Linked DNA regions of Azotobacter salinestris. The protein of the gene in region 1 interacts with the protein of each later gene in a pairwise test. Links are inferred from orthologs where the notes say so. Each region holds a gene or a part of one and is shown on either strand. Other genes may lie near its edges. The genes, in order: GCU53_RS16920, GCU53_RS03925, sfsA and GCU53_RS14985.

The links.
Region 2: the proteins of GCU53_RS16920 (region 1) and GCU53_RS03925 interact in binary tests that used the Escherichia coli proteins (3 or more experiments, as listed by UniProt). The link is inferred for Azotobacter salinestris from one-to-one orthologs.
Region 3: the proteins of GCU53_RS16920 (region 1) and sfsA interact in binary tests that used the Escherichia coli proteins (3 or more experiments, as listed by UniProt). The link is inferred for Azotobacter salinestris from one-to-one orthologs.
Region 4: the proteins of GCU53_RS16920 (region 1) and GCU53_RS14985 interact in binary tests that used the Escherichia coli proteins (3 or more experiments, as listed by UniProt). The link is inferred for Azotobacter salinestris from one-to-one orthologs.

What each region holds. Positions count from the first base shown.
Region 1 is NZ_CP045302.1:3,614,742-3,619,168, forward strand. Bases 729-3,515 are described here. They hold GCU53_RS16920 (glutamate-5-semialdehyde dehydrogenase), read left to right. Parts: upstream 729-1,382; coding sequence 1,383-2,648; downstream 2,649-3,515. Other genes in these bases: GCU53_RS16915 (bifunctional DedA family/phosphatase PAP2 family protein), read right to left, coding at 729-1,195; nadD (nicotinate-nucleotide adenylyltransferase), read left to right, coding at 2,648-3,292; rsfS (ribosome silencing factor), read left to right, coding at 3,313-3,515. In the rest of the region: more of GCU53_RS16915, read right to left, coding at 1-728; more of rsfS, read left to right, coding at 3,516-3,666; 23S rRNA (pseudouridine(1915)-N(3))-methyltransferase RlmH, read left to right, coding at 3,674-4,141; mrdA (penicillin-binding protein 2), read left to right, coding at 4,157-4,427. UniProt on the Escherichia coli protein: Catalyzes the NADPH-dependent reduction of L-glutamate 5-phosphate into L-glutamate 5-semialdehyde and phosphate. The product spontaneously undergoes cyclization to form 1-pyrroline-5-carboxylate.
Region 2 is NZ_CP045302.1:842,998-847,606, forward strand. The notes cover bases 798-3,766. They hold GCU53_RS03925 (sulfate/molybdate ABC transporter ATP-binding protein), read left to right. Parts: upstream 798-1,780; coding sequence 1,781-2,752; downstream 2,753-3,766. Other genes in these bases: cysT (sulfate ABC transporter permease subunit CysT), read left to right, coding at 798-894; cysW (sulfate ABC transporter permease subunit CysW), read left to right, coding at 905-1,777; GCU53_RS03930 (bestrophin family protein), read right to left, coding at 2,891-3,766. Outside these bases: more of cysT, read left to right, coding at 76-797; more of GCU53_RS03930, read right to left, coding at 3,767-3,796; GCU53_RS03935 (hypothetical protein), read left to right, coding at 4,160-4,609. UniProt on the Escherichia coli protein: Part of the ABC transporter complex CysAWTP involved in sulfate/thiosulfate import. Responsible for energy coupling to the transport system.
Region 3 is NZ_CP045302.1:1,777,518-1,780,649, reverse strand. Bases 133-3,132 are described here. They hold sfsA (DNA/RNA nuclease SfsA), read left to right. Parts: upstream 133-1,278; coding sequence 1,279-1,986; downstream 1,987-3,132. Other genes in these bases: GCU53_RS08425 (FecCD family ABC transporter permease), read left to right, coding at 2,439-3,132; GCU53_RS08430 (Rieske (2Fe-2S) protein), read right to left, coding at 2,003-2,320; GCU53_RS08440 (pyridoxal phosphate-dependent aminotransferase), read left to right, coding at 133-1,289. In the rest of the region: more of GCU53_RS08440, read left to right, coding at 114-132. UniProt on the Escherichia coli protein: Binds to DNA non-specifically. Could be a regulatory factor involved in maltose metabolism.
Region 4 is NZ_CP045302.1:3,233,901-3,238,438, forward strand. Bases 864-3,761 are described here. They hold GCU53_RS14985 (LytR/AlgR family response regulator transcription factor), read left to right. Parts: upstream 864-1,882; coding sequence 1,883-2,641; downstream 2,642-3,761. Other genes in these bases: argH (argininosuccinate lyase), read right to left, coding at 864-1,653; hemC (hydroxymethylbilane synthase), read left to right, coding at 2,774-3,712; GCU53_RS14995 (uroporphyrinogen-III synthase), read left to right, coding at 3,727-3,761. In the rest of the region: GCU53_RS14975 (magnesium transporter CorA family protein), read left to right, coding at 1-221; more of argH, read right to left, coding at 259-863; more of GCU53_RS14995, read left to right, coding at 3,762-4,497; GCU53_RS15000 (uroporphyrinogen-III C-methyltransferase), read left to right, coding at 4,514-4,538. UniProt on the Escherichia coli protein: Member of the two-component regulatory system BtsS/BtsR, which is part of a nutrient-sensing regulatory network composed of BtsS/BtsR, the low-affinity pyruvate signaling system YpdA/YpdB and their respective target proteins, BtsT and YhjX.

The DNA.
Region 1 (4,427 bases):
TCCGCTGCACCAGGGCCAGGCTGAGGGCGCAGAAGCCGCCGGCGAGCAGGCCGCCGGCGATGACGTCGGTGGGCCAGTGCACGCCCAGATAGACCCGTGACAGGGCGATGGTCACTGCCGGCAGGCAGGCCAGCAGCAGCCAGGTCAGGCGCATTCGCGGCGTCTGGCCGCGGCCGGCGAGGATGCCCAGGGTGAGGAAGAAGGCGAAGGCCGCCGAGCTGTGTCCGCTGGGCAGGCTGTAGCTGTGCAGCGGCTCGATCAGGATCTCCGGTCGGCCGCGGGCGAACAGTGCCTTCAGGCTGCCGTTGGCCAGGGCCGTGCCGAGCAGGGTCATGCCGGCGAACAGGGCCGGACGCCACTGCCGGGTGGCCAGCAGCAACAGGCCGAGCAGCGCGCCGGCATACAGCTGGGTGCTGAAGTCGCCCAGGCGGGTGATCAGCACCATTGCCTGGTCCAGGCCGGCGTGGCGCTGCTCCTGGATCAGCGTCAGCAGTCCCTGATCGAGCTCGCGCAGGTGGTTCCAGCCCAGCAGCAGGGTGCCGAGTGCCGCCAGGCAGAGACCGGCGGCCAGCGGTGTCGCCCAGCGCCGGCGGCGCAGGCTGGTCTGCGCGATCAGGCCGAGGACCAGCGCCAGCCCTGCCGCCATCACCCCGGCATCGCTCCAGAAGCCGTCCGGCAGCGGCAGGCGCAGGGCGGCGCCGGTGGTCCAGCCCGGCAGCAGATAGGCCACCGCCCAGCCGGCGGCGGCCAGCAGGCTGACGGCGACGAAGCGCGGCAGGGGCATGTCGAGCATGCCGGCGATCATCGGCAGCATCGGCCGTAGCGGGCCGATGTAGCGGCCGACCAGCAGGCTGACGATGCCGTAGCGCTGGAAGTACACCTCGGCGCTGACCAGCCATTCCGGATGATCGCGCAGTAGCGGCAGGCGCCGGATGCCCTGATGGAAATGCCGGCCCAGGGTGTAGGAAATCGCGTCGCCGAGCAGCCCGCCGGCATAGCCCAGCAGCAGGGTCTGGCCGAGGGTCAGGGCGCCGCTGCCGGCCATCGCGGCGACCGCGAACATCAGCACGGTGCCGGGAACGATGATGCCGAGTATCGCCAGGCATTCGACGCAGGCGATCAGGAAGATGGCCAGCCCCAGCCATTCGGGGTGGGTGGTCAGCCAGCCACTCAGGCTGTCGAGCCATGCGCTCATCGGACTGCGCTCCTTGTCGTGGGCCACGGAGGGGCGGGCTGCGGGCCGTGCCGCCCGGCGGTGCATGATAACAGCCGGCGGCAGTCGCCGGGGTGCGTGCCTGCGACCTTCTGCCCGGGCACGCTGGGCGCAGGGCGGCAGTGTCGTTATAATCAGCCGTTTCCCCCCGACTGCCAGACCCGAGACCATGACCGAGTCCGTGCTCGACTACATGACCCGCCTGGGCCGCGCCGCCCGCGAAGCCTCGCGGGTGCTCGCGCGCACCAGCACCGCGCAGAAGAACCGTGCCCTGGAAGCCGCCGCCGCGGCCCTGGACGATGCCCGCGAGGCGCTCGCCGCGGCCAACGCGCAGGATCTGGCCGCCGGCCGCGCCAGCGGCCTGGACGAGGCCATGCTCGACCGTCTGGCGCTGACCCCGGCGCGCATCGACGAGATGATCGAGGGGCTGCGCCAGGTCGCCCGGCTGCCCGACCCGATCGGCGAGATCCGCGACATGCGCTACATGCCCTCGGGCATCCAGGTCGGCAGGATGCGCGTGCCGCTGGGGGTGATCGGCATCGTCTACGAGTCGCGCCCGAACGTGACCATCGACGCCGCCAGCCTGTGCCTGAAGTCGGGCAACGCCACCATCCTGCGTGGCGGCTCCGAGGCCATCCACTCCAACCAGGCGATCGCCCGCTGCATCCAGCTCGGCCTGGCCGAAGCCGGCCTGCCGGCAGCCGCCGTGCAGGTGGTGGACACCACCGACCGCGCTGCGGTGGGCGCGCTGATCAGCATGCCGGAATTCGTCGACGTGATCGTCCCGCGCGGCGGCAAGGGCCTGATCGAGCGCATCAGCCGCGAGGCGAAGGTGCCGGTGATCAAGCACCTGGACGGCATCTGCCACGTCTACATCGACGTCGCCGCCGACCTCGACAAGGCCATCCGCGTCGCCGACAACGCCAAGACCCAGCGTTTCGCGCCCTGCAACACCATGGAGACCCTGCTGGTGCATGCCGCCGTCGCCGCCCGCGCGCTGCCGCCGCTCGGCGATATCTACCGGGCCAAGGGCGTCGAGCTGCGCGGTTGCCCGCGCAGCCGCGAGCTGCTCGGTGCCGGCACCCTGGAGGCGAGCGAGGAGGACTGGTCCACCGAATACAACGCGCCGATCCTCTCGGTGCGCGTGGTGGATTCGCTGGACGAGGCCATCGCCCACATCAATCATTACGGTTCGCACCACACCGACGCCATCGTCACCGAGAGCTTCACCGACGCACGGCGCTTTCTCGCCGAGGTGGACTCCAGCTCGGTGATGGTCAACGCCTCGACGCGCTTCGCCGACGGCTTCGAGTACGGTCTGGGTGCGGAGATCGGCATCTCCACCGACAAGCTGCACGCCCGCGGTCCGGTCGGTCTGGAGGGCCTGACCAGCGAGAAGTACGTCGTGTTCGGCGATGGCCACGTGCGCGGCTGATGGCGAAAAAGATCGGAATTCTCGGCGGCACCTTCGACCCCATCCATATCGGTCATCTGCGCGGCGCCCTCGAGGTCGCCGAGCAGTTCGGCCTCGATGAGCTGCGCCTGATTCCCTGTGCCCGCCCGCCGCACCGGCAGTCGCCGCAGGTATCGGCGGCCGACCGCCTGGCGATGGTCCGCTGCGCGGTCGACGGCGTGCCGCCTTTGACCGTGGACGATCGCGAACTGCGCCGCGAGCGGCCATCCTATACCATCGATACCCTGGAATCCCTGCGTGGCGAGCTGGCCCCGGACGACCAGTTGTTCCTCCTGCTCGGCTGGGACGCCTTCTGCGGCCTGCCGAGCTGGCATCGTTGGCAGGAGCTGCTCGACCACTGCCACATCCTGGTCCTGCAGCGTCCGGATGCCGCCAGCGAGCCGCCGGAGGCCCTGCGCAACCTGCTGGCGGCACGCAGCGTCGGTGATCCGCAGGCCCTCGCCGGACCGGGCGGGAGCATCGCCTTCGTCTGGCAGACGCCGCTGGAGGTTTCCGCCACGCAGATCCGCGAGCGTCTGGCCAGCGGCTGCTCGGTGCGTTTCCTGGTACCCGACGCGGTACTGGCCTATATCCATGCGCACGGGTTGTACCCGGCGTCGAACTGAACAATACACACGAGCCATCCATGCAAAACGAACAATTGGTCCAACTGGCGATCGACGCCCTGGAAGATCTCAAGGCCAAGGACATCACCGTCATCGATGTGCGCGGCAAGACCAGCGTCACCGACTTCATGGTGGTTGCCAGCGGCACCTCCAGCCGCCATGTGAAATCCCTCGCCGACAATGTCCTGGAGAAGGTCAAGGAGCAGGGCGTGCGGCCGTTGGGCAGCGAGGGTCTGGAGGGCGGCGAGTGGGCGTTGCTCGACCTGGGCGACGTGGTGGTCCACGTCATGCAGGTCGCCACCCGCCAGTTCTACGACCTCGAGCGTCTCTGGCAGGGCGCGGAGCAGAGCCGGGCCCAGCACGGCGAGGAATGAAGCTGCCGTGCGTCTGCGCCTGATCGCCGTGGGTTCGCGCATGCCGCGCTGGGTGGAGGAGGGCTGGCACGAGTACGCCAAGCGCCTGCCGCCCGAGCTGGCCCTCGAACTGGTGGAAATCCCCCTGCACACCCGGGGCAAGAATGCCGACGTGGCCCGCCTGATCCGCCAGGAGGGCGAAGCCATGCTGGGCAAGGTGCAGCCGGGCGAGCGCATCGTCACCCTCGAGGTGAACGGCAAGTCCTGGAGCACCGAGCAGCTGGCCGCCGAGCTGGATCGCTGGCGGCTCGACGCACGCACCGTCAACCTCATGGTCGGCGGCCCGGAAGGCCTGGCCCCGGAAGTCTGCGCGCGCAGCGAGCAGCGCTGGTCGCTGTCGCCGCTGACCCTGCCGCATCCTCTGGTCCGCATCCTCATCGGCGAGCAGATCTACCGCGCCTGGACCCTGCTGTCCGGGCATCCGTATCACAAGTGACCGCGGTTTGCGCAGATGCCGGAGCCGATTCGCCTCAAAGACCACGAGAAGGACGCGCGCCTGGTGCGCGCGCGGGCCGTCGTCGGCGCCGTGGTCATCCTGCTGCTGTCGCTGGTACTGATGGTGCGCCTGTACTACCTGCAGGTGATCCAGTACGAGCACCACTCGACCCTGGCGGAAAACAACCGCATCCACGTGCAGCCGATCCCGCCGAACCGCGGGCTGATCTTCGACCGCAACGGGGTGATCCTCGCCGACAACCGGCCAAGCTTCAGCCTGACGGTGA
Region 2 (4,609 bases), 2.8 Mb from region 1 along the record:
CGCAGACAAGGCCACGAGCCGGAAGTCCTGGACTCCGCTTGTGGCTTGTTGCTTTCCGTCATTCGAGAGATGTCCATGTCCCGCCGCATATCCCCCGTCATACCCGGCTTCGGGCTGACGCTGGGCTACACCCTGGTGTATCTCAGTCTGTTGGTGTTGATTCCCCTGGGTGCCATGTTCGTCCACGCCTCCCAGCTCACCTGGTTGCAGTTCTGGGAGGTTGTCTCCGCCCCGCGGGTGCTGGCCGCACTCAAGCTCAGCTTCGGCACCGCGCTGGCCGCCGCACTGCTCAACGGCGTGATCGGTACCCTGCTGGCCTGGGTGCTGGTGCGCTACCCCTTCCCCGGCCGCAAGGTCATCGACGCCATGATCGACCTGCCGTTCGCCCTGCCCACCGCGGTGGCCGGCATCGCCCTGACCGCGCTCTACGCGCCGGCCGGAGCGGTCGGCCAGCTCGCCGGCGAGTTCGGCCTGAAGATCGCCTACACCCCGCTGGGCATCGCCCTGGCGCTGACCTTCGTCACCCTGCCCTTCGTGGTGCGCACCCTGCAGCCGGTGCTGGCGGACATTCCCCGCGAGGTCGAGGAGGCGGCCGCCTGCCTCGGCGCCAGCCCCTGGCAGACCTTCCGCCACGTGCTGCTGCCGGCGCTGCTGCCGGCCTGGCTGACCGGCTTCGGCCTGGCCTTCGCCCGCGGCATCGGCGAGTACGGCTCGGTGATCTTCATCGCCGGCAACATGCCGGGCAAGACCGAGATCCTGCCGCTGCTGATCATGGTCAAGCTGGACCAGTACGACTATACCGGCGCCACCAGCATCGGCGTGATGATGCTGGTGGTGTCCTTCGCCCTGCTGCTGCCGCTCAACCTGCTGCAGCGCCGCATCGCCACGCCGTAAGGAGGCCGCCATGTCATCCACAACCCTGAGCGCGGCCGCCTCCGCCAATGCCGCCCGCCGCGGCAACGCCCTCGGCCGCCGCCTGCTGATCGCCACCGCCTGGCTGGCGTTCGCCGTATTCCTCCTGCTGCCGCTCTACGTGGTGCTGAGCGAGGCGCTCAAGCTCGGCTTCGGGACCTTCTTCGAGGCCCTGCTGGAGCCGGACGCCATCTCCGCCCTCAAGCTGACCCTGCTCGCCGTGGGCATCTCGGTGCCGCTCAACCTGGTGTTCGGCCTGGCTGCCGCCTGGTGCGTGAGCAAGTACGAGTTTCCCGGCAAGAGCCTGCTGGTGACCCTGATCGACCTGCCGTTCTCGGTCTCGCCGGTGATCGCCGGCCTGATCTACATGCTGCTGTTCGGCGCCCAGGGCCTGTTCGGCGAGTGGCTGAGCGAGCGCGACATCCAGATCGTCTTCGCCCTGCCCGGCATCGTCCTGGCGACCATCTTCGTCACCCTGCCCTTCGTCGCACGCGAGCTGATCCCGCTGATGCAGGAACAGGGCACCCAGGAAGAGGAAGCCGCGCGCCTGCTCGGCGCCAACGGCTGGCAGATGTTCTGGCACGTCACCCTGCCCAACATCAAGTGGGGCCTGATCTACGGCGTGGTGCTCTGCACCGCCCGCGCCATGGGCGAGTTCGGCGCGGTGTCGGTGGTCTCCGGACACATCCGCGGCTTCACCAACACCCTGCCGCTGCACGTCGAGATTCTCTACAACGAGTACAACCACGTCGCCGCCTTCAGCGTCGCCAGCCTGCTGCTGGTCCTGGCGCTGATCATCCTGCTGCTCAAGCAGTGGAGCGAAGCCCGTCTGTCCCGCCTCAAGTCCAATGCTGCCGAGGAGTAAGCCATGTCCATCGAAATCCGCAACGTCAGCAAGCGCTTCGGCGCCTTCCAGGCCCTCAACGACATCAATCTGGACATCCACAGCGGCGAGCTGGTCGCCCTGCTCGGCCCCTCCGGCTGCGGCAAGACCACCCTGCTACGGATCATCGCCGGCCTGGAGACCCCGGATGCCGGCAGCATCTCTTTTCACGGCGAGGACGTCTCCGGCCACGACGTGCGCGACCGCAACGTCGGCTTCGTATTCCAGCACTACGCGCTGTTCCGCCACATGACGGTGTTCGACAACGTCGCCTTCGGCCTGCGCATGAAGCCCAGGCGCGAGCGGCCGAGCGAGCAGGTCATCGCCCAGAAGGTCCATGAACTGCTGGGCATGGTGCAACTCGACTGGCTGGCCGACCGCTATCCGGAGCAGTTGTCCGGCGGCCAGCGCCAGCGCATCGCCCTGGCCCGCGCGCTGGCGGTGGAGCCGAAGATCCTGCTGCTCGACGAACCCTTCGGGGCGCTGGATGCCAAGGTGCGCAAGGAGCTGCGCCGCTGGCTGGCGCGCCTGCACGAGGAGATCAACCTGACCTCGGTGTTCGTCACCCACGACCAGGAGGAAGCCATGGAGGTGGCCGACCGCATCGTGGTGATGAACAAGGGGGTGATCGAGCAGATCGGCGCGCCGGGCGAGGTCTACGAGCAGCCGGCCAGCGACTTCGTCTACCACTTCCTCGGCGACTCCAACCGCCTGCATCTGGACGACGGGCACATCCTGTTCCGCCCCCATGAGGTTCTGCTGTCCCGCGAGGCGGTGGCCGAGTACCACGGCGCCGAAGTGCGCGACATCCGTCCGCTCGGCGCCATCACCCGGGTGACCCTCAAGGTCGACGGCCAGAACGAGCTGGTCGAGGCGGAGGTGGTCAAGGACCACGACACCCTGGTCGGTCTGGCGCGCGGGGAGCGGTTGTTCATCAAGCCGAAGGCGAGCGCCTGAAACGCCCCGCCCGGCCCGATATCATGCGGGCCGGGCGGAACATTCTTCGAACTGAAAACACGACGGGCGGGGTAAAACCCCGCCCGTTCCTTTCATGCCGCAGCGAATCGCCCTCCACGGTCCGGCAAGCGGACGACGTCAGAGGCGCTTCAGCTCGCCGCCCAGCGGAACCAGCTCGGGCGAGCGCTCCGCGGTGGCGTCGCGCAGCATCGACTCCAGGTTGCGCTCGATGTTCTGGCACAGGGCCTCGGTCTGGATCCGGTGCTCGCTGTTGCGGAAGGGGCTCTGCAGGTCGGTGCCGACCCGCTCGATGGCCAGCAGCATGAAGCCCGCCACCGTCGAAGCCAGCGGCGTGTACCAACCGAGGGTTTCCACCAGGCCGATCGGCATGATCAGACAGAACAGGGTGATGAACAGCCGCGGGAAGTACACGTAGGGATACGGCAGTGGCGTGTTGGCGATCCGCTCCATGCCGCCCTGGCAGTCGGAAAGCACCACCATGGTCGACTCCAGGCGGGACAGACGCATGCTGTCCAGCCGTCCGGCCTTGTATTCCTTGGCCAGCAGGGCCGCCGAGCCGTTCAGGATGTCGTTGGGGAAGTTGTTGGTGTGGTGGCGACGGTCGAACTCCTCGGCCGGGATCAGCGCCTGGACCTCCTCGCCACAGGGAGCGCCCTTCAGGTGCGCCGACAGGGCCTTCACGTAGGCCACGTGGCGACGCAGCAGCACGGCCTTGACCGGGTTCATGCCGTAGGCGTCGTCGATCAGGGTGAGCACCTGGCGCGCGAAGCTGCGCGAGTTGTTGGTCATGGTGCCCCACAGGGTGCGCGCTTCCCACCAGCGATTGTAGGCGCTGGAGTTGCGGAAGCTGGTCAGCACCACCAGCGCCGAACCGAGCAGCGTCAGGGGCATCGGAGGGAGATTCCAGCGTGGACTCACCAGAAGCATGTAATCCACGGTGATGAAGATATCCCAGAGCAACAGCCAGAATAGCGACCAGCCGACATAGGTAAGCGTTTTGATCAGGTATCGGCTTTTTCGGATAAAGGCGTTCGACACAGGCGCATCTCGACTAGGGGAGTAACGGGGATTCGACCACCGAACAATAGTTCGATCGCACTGCAATCCCATGATTCTCGGGTTATCCGATGGGTGGAACTATTAATGATTAACGAATTGACGCGCGTCAAGGACACCAAGTGCGCGCCCATGCGTCAGTTCATATCGTGGCAATCCAGGCGATGGCAAGCGGGCACGCCCTGCAAATCGGTTCGACTTCGAAGCAGTGCACTTTGGAAACTCGCCTGCAGCCGGCCAGATACAAGGCGGTCCCGGCTTTCGCCAGTACTGCAATCGCAATCTTGCAGTGACATTGTTCGGCCGAAAACTACGACCAGAGAACCGGCGATGCAGAACCCGCCGGAAACATCTGCAAACAATCTCATTTCCCGCAGATCACGCCACGAATCGAGCTGGAAAGCCCAAAACCTTGAAATAGAGGGTTGCGAGCCCCTGAGCGAACCTCCCTTCGACCTACCTGTCCGCATCTGGGGCATCGAAACAGGCAGGAAACAATGTTGCTATCGGAAACAGACGCCGCCTCTGCAACACGTCAATCAAGATCCAGCAAAGATGATGCACAGCCTGTCCAGCAAGTTGCAGACACTGCGGTACATCCTCATCCGAGTAATATCAAATCGATATCATTACGTGGGCCGTAAATATTTTGTAAATCTTTACCTGCGATTCCGGGGTAGCCCTGCTCCTCTTTCCATCATTGAAGCCAATCAATCCCGCACCCTCTTTGCCACGGCAGCAACCGCCCGCCGAAGTTCTGAGGGGCTCCTTCGAGAAAAA
Region 3 (3,132 bases), 1.8 Mb from region 1 along the record:
GAACTTACCAGAAGCCATCGGGCCGCGCTACTCCCCAGCGCTGGCCATGGCAGCTGCCAGAGCGGTCCCGGAGGGGTAGAATCCACCTTCCGCCCCGTCCTGATGGAAGGCCCATGCCCTACAGTGCGCGCAGTCGTGCCATCGAACCTTTTCATGTCATGGCCCTGCTGGCCCGTGCCAACGAACTCCAGGCCCTGGGCCACGACGTGATCCACCTGGAGATCGGCGAGCCGGACTTCACCACAGCGGCGCCCATCGTTGCTGCCGGGCAGGCGGCGCTGGCGGCCGGACATACTCGCTATACCGCCGCGCGCGGCCTGCCGCAGCTGCGCGAGGCCATCGCCCGGTTCTACGAGCAGCGTTACCGCTTGACTATAGACCCCGAGCGCATCCTCATCACGCCTGGCGGCTCGGGTGCCCTGCTGCTGGCTACGAGCCTGCTGGTCGACCCGGGTCGGCACTGGCTGCTGGCCGATCCCGGCTATCCCTGCAACCGCCACTTCCTGCGTCTGGTCGAGGGGGGCGCGCAACTGGTCCCGGTCGGGCCGGAGCAGCGTTACCAATTGACGCCGGAGCTGGTTGCGCGTTACTGGCACACGGAGAGCGTCGGGGCCCTGGTCGCCTCGCCGGCCAACCCCACCGGAACGCTGCTGCGGCGCGACGAGCTGGCGGCGCTGTCCGCCGCCCTGCATGCGCGCGGCGGCCATCTGCTGGTGGACGAGATCTACCACGGTCTGACCTACGGCGTGGACGCCTCCAGCGTGCTGGAGGTGGACGACGATGCTTTCGTGCTCAACAGCTTCTCCAAATATTTCGGCATGACCGGCTGGCGGCTCGGCTGGCTGGTGGCGCCCGAGGCGGCGGTGCCCGAACTGGAGAAGCTGGCACAGAACCTCTACATCAGCGCCTCGACCCTGGCCCAGCATGCCGCGCTGGCCTGCTTCGAGGAGGAGACCCTGGAGATCCTCGAGGCGCGCCGCACGGAGTTCGCCCGGCGCCGCGACTACCTGCTGCCGGCGTTGCGCGAACTGGGCTTCGGCATCGCCGTGGAGCCCGAGGGGGCCTTCTATCTGTATGCCGACATCGGCGCCTTCGGCGGCGATGCCTTCGCCTTCTGCCGGCACTTCCTCGAGCGCGAGTTCGTCGCCATCACGCCGGGCATCGATTTCGGCCATCACCTGGCCGACCGGCATGTGCGCTTCGCCTACACCCAGAGCCTGCCGCGCCTGGAGCAGGCGGTTGAGCGCATCGCCCGCGGTCTGAAGAGCTGGCAGCCCGATGCGCTTTGATCCGCCGCTGGAGGAGGGGCGTCTGCTGCGCCGCTACAAGCGCTTTCTTGCCGATATCGAGACGCCGGCCGGCGAAGTACTGTGCATCCACTGCCCCAATACCGGCTCCATGCTCAACTGCATGGCCGAGGGCGGACGCATCTGGTTCAGCCGCTCGAGCGATCCCCGGCGCAAGCTGCCGGGCACCTGGGAACTGAGCGAGACGCCGCAGGGGCGGCTGGCCTGCGTGAATACCGCACGGGCTAATCCACTGGTGGAGGAGGCACTGCGTGCCGGGCTGATCCCCGAATTGGCAGGGTTTGCTGCGTTGCGCCGGGAGGTTCGCTACGGGGTGGAGAACAGCCGGGTGGATTTCTGCCTCGACTACCCGGATGGGATGGCGTTCGTCGAGGTGAAGAGCGTCACCCTGGGCTTTGCCGACAGCCCGGTCGCTGCCTTCCCCGATGCCCGCACCGAGCGCGGCGCCAGGCACCTGCGCGAGCTGGCGGCCTTGGCGCGACAGGGCGTGCGTACGGTGCAGCTGTACTGCGTGAACCTGTCCGGCATCACGGCGGTGCGCCCGGCGGCGGAGGTCGATCCGTGCTATGCGCAGGCGCTGCGCGAAGCCGTGGCGGCGGGCGTCGAGGTGCTCGCCTATGGTGCCGAGCTGTCGTCCGCGGCGATCCGGCTGACGCACCGACTCGAGATGTGCCTGTAGGGCGGCGAGGCGGCGGTTACAGGTCTACCCAGATACCGGCTCCGTCTTCGCGGCAGGCGATGCGTGGCAGGTGCTCACCGGCACATGGGCCGGCCACGCATTCGCCGCTGTCGATCAGGAACAGCGCACCGTGGGTGGCGCACTGGATCAGGCTGCCGCTGGCGTCGAGAAACCGGTCGGGTTGCCATTCCAGCGGAATGCCCAGATGTGGACAGACGTTGCGGTAGACGAAAACCCGGCCGTCCTTGCGGATCGCGAGGAGTTTGCGGTCTTCGAGCAGGAAACCGCGGCTTTGTCCTTCGCCGAGGGCGTCCCCGGCACAGAGAAACTTCATGGCGCCTCCCGAAAAGCCCGCGATTATCCATGCCGACGGGAGATGGCGGAAGCCATGGGCTGGTGATTGGCCGGAGCGCCTCTTATGCTTGCCGCCACCTTCACTTCCAGAGCCTTTCATGACTGTCTGTGACCGTCGTTCCCGCGTCCTGCTGATGAGCCTGGGGCTACTGCTGCTGCTCGCCTTCTGGCTGTCGCTGGCGCTGGGGCCGCTGCGGCTGCCCCTGGCCGATTCCCTGCTGGCGCTGCTGCGCCTGGCCGGCTTGCCGTTGTCCGGGGAGGGCCTCGAAAGGGCCGAGCTGATCGTTGGGCAGATCCGCCTGCCGAGAACCCTGCTCGGCCTGGCGGTAGGCAGCGTGCTGGCGCTGAGCGGGGTGGCGATGCAGGCGTTGTTCCGCAATCCGCTGGCCGATCCCGGGCTGATCGGGGTGTCCAGCGGCGCCGCGCTGGGGGCGGCGCTGGCGATCGTCGGCGGCTCGCTGTTCGGTGCCGATGCCCTGCCCGAGGTGTCGCCCTATCTGCTGTCGGCGAGCGCCTTCGTCGGAGGCTTGGTGGTGACCGCGCTGGTCTATCGATTGGGGCGTCGCGACGGCCAGACCCGGGTGGCCACCATGCTGCTCGCCGGGCTCGCCCTCAGCAGCCTGGCTGGCGCGGCGGTCGGTCTGTTCGGCTATCTGGCCGACGACGCCGCGCTGCGCCGGTTGACCTTCTGGAATCTGGGCAGCCTGAGCGGCGCCAGCTATGCCCGGCTCTGGCCATTGCTGCTGGCGACCCTGGGGGTGGCGTTCTGGCTGCCGCGCCGTGCGGGAGCGC
Region 4 (4,538 bases), 380 kb from region 1 along the record:
CCTTGGGGCTGATCAACATCGAGCAGAACAGCATCATCAAGGTGTTCTCCATCGCCGCGGTGCTGTTTTTGCCGCCAACCCTGGTCGGCACCGTCTACGGCATGAACTTCCGGCACATGCCGGAGCTCGAGTGGTATTTCGGCTACCCGCTAGCGCTGGGCATGATGGTCGGCTCGGCCGCGCTGTCCTACGCTTGGTTCAAGTTCAAGGGCTGGCTGTAGCGCGGGCGGTCTGGCGCCCACGCTAGCTGCCCGCAGCTCAGCGCGTGGCCAGCAAGGCCTTGCCACGGGCCACGGCGGCGCGCACCTGGGCCGGGGCGGTGCCGCCGATGTGGTCGCGGGCGTTGACCGAGCCTTCCAGGGTCAGCACGGCGAACACGTCCTCGCCGATCTGGTCGCTGAACCGGCGCAACTCGTCCAGACTCATCTCGGCCAGATCCTTGCCGGTCGCAACGCCGTACTTCACCGCATGGCCGACGATCTCGTGGCAGTCGCGGAACGGCAGGCCCTTGCGCACCAGGTAGTCGGCCAGGTCGGTGGCGGTGGAGAAGCCGCGGCGGGCCGCCTCGCGCATCACCTCGACGCGTGGTTTGATCGCCGGGACCATGTCGGCGAAGGCACGCAGCGAGTCGCGCAGGGTGTCGGCGGCGTCGAACAGCGGCTCCTTGTCCTCCTGGTTGTCCTTGTTGTAGGCCAGCGGCTGGCCCTTCATCAGGGTCAGCAGGCCGGTCAGGGCGCCGAACACGCGGCCCGACTTGCCGCGCACCAGCTCGGGGACGTCCGGGTTCTTCTTCTGCGGCATGATCGAGGAGCCGGTGCAGAAGCGGTCGGGCAGCTCGATGAAATTGAACTGGGCGGAGGTCCACAGCACCAGCTCTTCGGAGAAGCGCGACAGGTGCATCATGGCGAGCGAGGCGGCGGCGCAGAATTCGATGGCGAAGTCGCGATCCGACACGCCGTCCAGCGAGTTGCCGCCGACGGCCTCGAAGCCGAGCAGCCGGCAGGTGATCTCGCGCTGGATCGGGTAGGTAGTGCCGGCCAGGGCGGCGGAGCCGAGCGGCATGCGGTTGACGCGCCTGCGGCAGTCGACCAGGCGCTCATGGTCGCGCGAGAGCATCTCGAACCAGGCCAGCAGGTGGTGGCCGAAGGTTACCGGCTGGGCGGTCTGCAGGTGGGTGAAGCCGGGCATGATGACGTCGGCATGGCGCTCGGCCTGCTCCAGCAGGCCCTGCTGCAGTCGGGTGATTTCGCCGAGGATCGCGTCGATTTCGTCGCGTAGCCATAGGCGGATGTCGGTGGCCACCTGGTCGTTGCGGGAGCGGCCGGTGTGCAGTTTCTTGCCGGTGATGCCGATGCGTTCGGTCAGGCGTGCCTCGATGTTCATGTGCACGTCTTCCAGATCGACGCGCCAGTCGAACTGTCCGGCCTCGATTTCGCTCTGGATCTGTTGCAGGCCGTCGATGATCGCGTCGCGTTCGGCGGCGGTGAGCACGCCGGCCTGCTCCAGCATAGTGGCATGGGCGATGGAGCCCATGATGTCGTGGCGGTACAGGCGCTTGTCGAAGTCGACGGAAGCGGTGAAGCGGGCGACGAAGGCGTCGACCGGCTCGCTGAAGCGGCCGCCCCAGGACTGATTGGTTTTCTCGGCGCTCATGGCGTTCTCTCGGCTGCTGCGCAAATGCGGCCGGCCGCGGAGACGGCCGGCAGGGTGGATGGATAAGGGTGCGCGGATGATAGCAGGGTATGCGGGAAAACCCTGCAGGCCCTGCCGGGCGCCTCCGCGGCCGGGCACGGCACAATTCTCCCGGCACGGACCGTGACGGCTGTCACTCCGGCTGTCTACGCTATCTGTTGTCCGGACTGACGCGGGAAGCCGAAGCAACATGAATGTCTTGATCGTCGACGACGACCCTCAGGCCAGGGAGCAGCTCAGCCGTCTGGTGAGTGAGCTCGATGGCTATCGCGTGCTCGAGCCTTCGGCCGGCAACGGCGAGGAGGCGCTGACCCTGATCGACAGCTTGAAGCCGGATATCGTGCTGCTGGATATCCGCATGCCCGGGCTGGACGGCCTGCAGGTGGCCGCCCGGCTGTGCGAGCGCGAGGCCTCGCCGGCTCTGATCTTCTGCGCCGCCGCCGATGAGTTCGCGGTGGCGGCGCTGCAGAACACCGCAGTGGGCTATCTGATGAAGCCGGTGCAACAAGAGCAGCTTCGCGAGGCCCTGCAGCAGGCCCAGCGTCCCACCCGTGCCCAGCTGGCCGCGCTGACCCGCCCGGTGGCGACGGACGGCAACGCGCCACGTACCCATATCAGTGCTCGCACCCGCCGGGGCATCGAGCTGGTGCCGGTGGACAAGGCGATCTTCTTCATCGCCGACCACAAGTACGTGACCTTGCGTCACGAGGGCGGCGAGGTACTGCTGGACGAGCCGCTGAAGGCCTTGGAAGACGAGTTCGGCGACCGCTTCGTGCGTATCCATCGCAATGCGCTGGTTGCCCGCGACCGCATCGAGCGGCTGCAGCGAACGCCGCTCGGGCATTTCCAGCTCTATCTGCGCGGTCTCGGCGATGCTGCGCTGACCGTGAGCCGACGGCATGTCGCCGGGGTGCGCAAGCTGATGCACAACCAGCAGCTGGCCTCCTGAAGTCGGCGCGGACGGCGGGGGGCTTGCCGTCGTGCCCCTGTGAATTGACGGGGCGCCGTCATGGGTGGGACTGCCCAGCTTGTAGCCCGATCCTGCTATCATCCGCGGCAGTCCGTCGTCCTGGAATGCCCCATGCCCCGCGAGATCCGCATTGCCACCCGCAAGAGTGCCCTGGCCCTGTGGCAGGCTGAATATGTCAAGGCGCGTCTGGAACAGGCCCACCCGGGCCTTGTGGTCAGTCTGGTGCCGATGGTCAGTCGTGGCGACAAGCTGCTCGACGCGCCGCTGGCGAAGATTGGCGGCAAGGGGCTGTTCGTCAAGGAGCTGGAAACCGCCCTGCTGAAGGGCGAGGCCGACATTGCCGTGCACTCGATGAAGGACGTGCCGATGGAGTTCCCCGAGGGCCTTGGCCTGTACTGCATCTGCGAACGCGAGGACCCGCGCGACGCCTTTGTCTCCAACGCGTTCGCCAGTCTCGACGAGTTGCCGGCCGGCAGTGTGGTCGGCACCTCCAGCCTGCGTCGCCAGGCCCAGCTGCTGGCGCGCCGCCCGGATCTGAAGATCCAGTTCCTGCGCGGCAACGTGAATACCCGTCTGGCCAAGCTGGATGCCGGCGAGTACGACGCCATCATCCTCGCCGCCGCCGGGCTGATCCGCCTCGGCTTCGCGGCGCGCATCCGCTCCCGGATCGCCATCGCCGACAGCCTGCCGGCCGGCGGCCAGGGTGCTGTGGGCATCGAATGCCGCAGTGCCGACCGCGAGATCCAGGCGCTGCTCGCCCCGCTCAACCATGGGCCGACCGCCCTGCGGGTCATCGCCGAGCGCGCCTTGAACAGGCGTCTCAACGGCGGCTGCCAGGTGCCCATCGCCTGCTATGCCGAGCTGGAGGGCGACCAGCTCTGGCTGCGTGGTCTGGTCGGCCAGCCGGACGGCAGCCTGCTGCTGCGTGCCGAGGCCCGTGCACCCAGTAGCGAGGCCGAGACGCTCGGCATGCAGGTGGCCGATGCGCTGCTGGCCCAGGGCGCACAGCGGATTCTGGCGGCGGTCTATGGCGAGGGCGAGCAGCCATGACCGCACGGCCGGACATCAGCGGCTGGCGCCTGCTGCTCACCCGTCCGGCCGAGGAGTGCGCCGGCCTGGCCAGTCGTCTGGCCGAGGCGGGCATCCACAGCAGCAGCCTGCCATTGCTGGCCATCGAGCCGCAGGCGGAAACCCCCGAGCTGCGCAGCCTCTTTCTCGACCTGGACCGCTACAGCGCGGTGATCGTGGTCAGCAAGCCTGCCGCCCGCCTGGGACTGGAACTGTTCGACCGCTACTGGCCGCAGCCGCCGGCGAACCAGTGTTGGTTCGCGGTCGGCGCGGCGACCGGCGAGATCCTCGCCGAATACGGTCTGGCGGTCGCCTGGCCGACTGCCGGCGAGGACAGCGAGGCGCTGCTGGCACTGCCCGAGCTGGCCGCAGCACTGGCCGCGCCACAGCCTCGGGTGCTGATCCTGCGCGGGGAGGGCGGCCGCGAGCTCATCGCCGAATCGTTGCGCAGCCAGGGGTTGGCCGTCGATCATGTGGAACTCTACCGGCGCATCCTGCCGGACTACCCGCCCGGCACCTTGCTCGAGCGGATCCGTACGGAGCGTCTGAACGGCCTGCAGATCAGCAGCGGGCAGGGATTCGAGCATCTGCGCCAGCTGGCGGCGGCTGACTGGCCGGCACTGCTTCGGATACCCTTGTTCGTGCCGAGCCCGCGGGTCGCCGAACTGGCCCGCGCGGCGGGATCCCAGACTGTCGTGGACTGCCATGGCGCCAGTGCCACGGCCTTGCTGGCCGCGCTCCAGGGCCGCCCAGCGCCGACCTTTTGACCCGAAGGATGTATACGTGAGCGAAGCAGCCCCCCCGAACA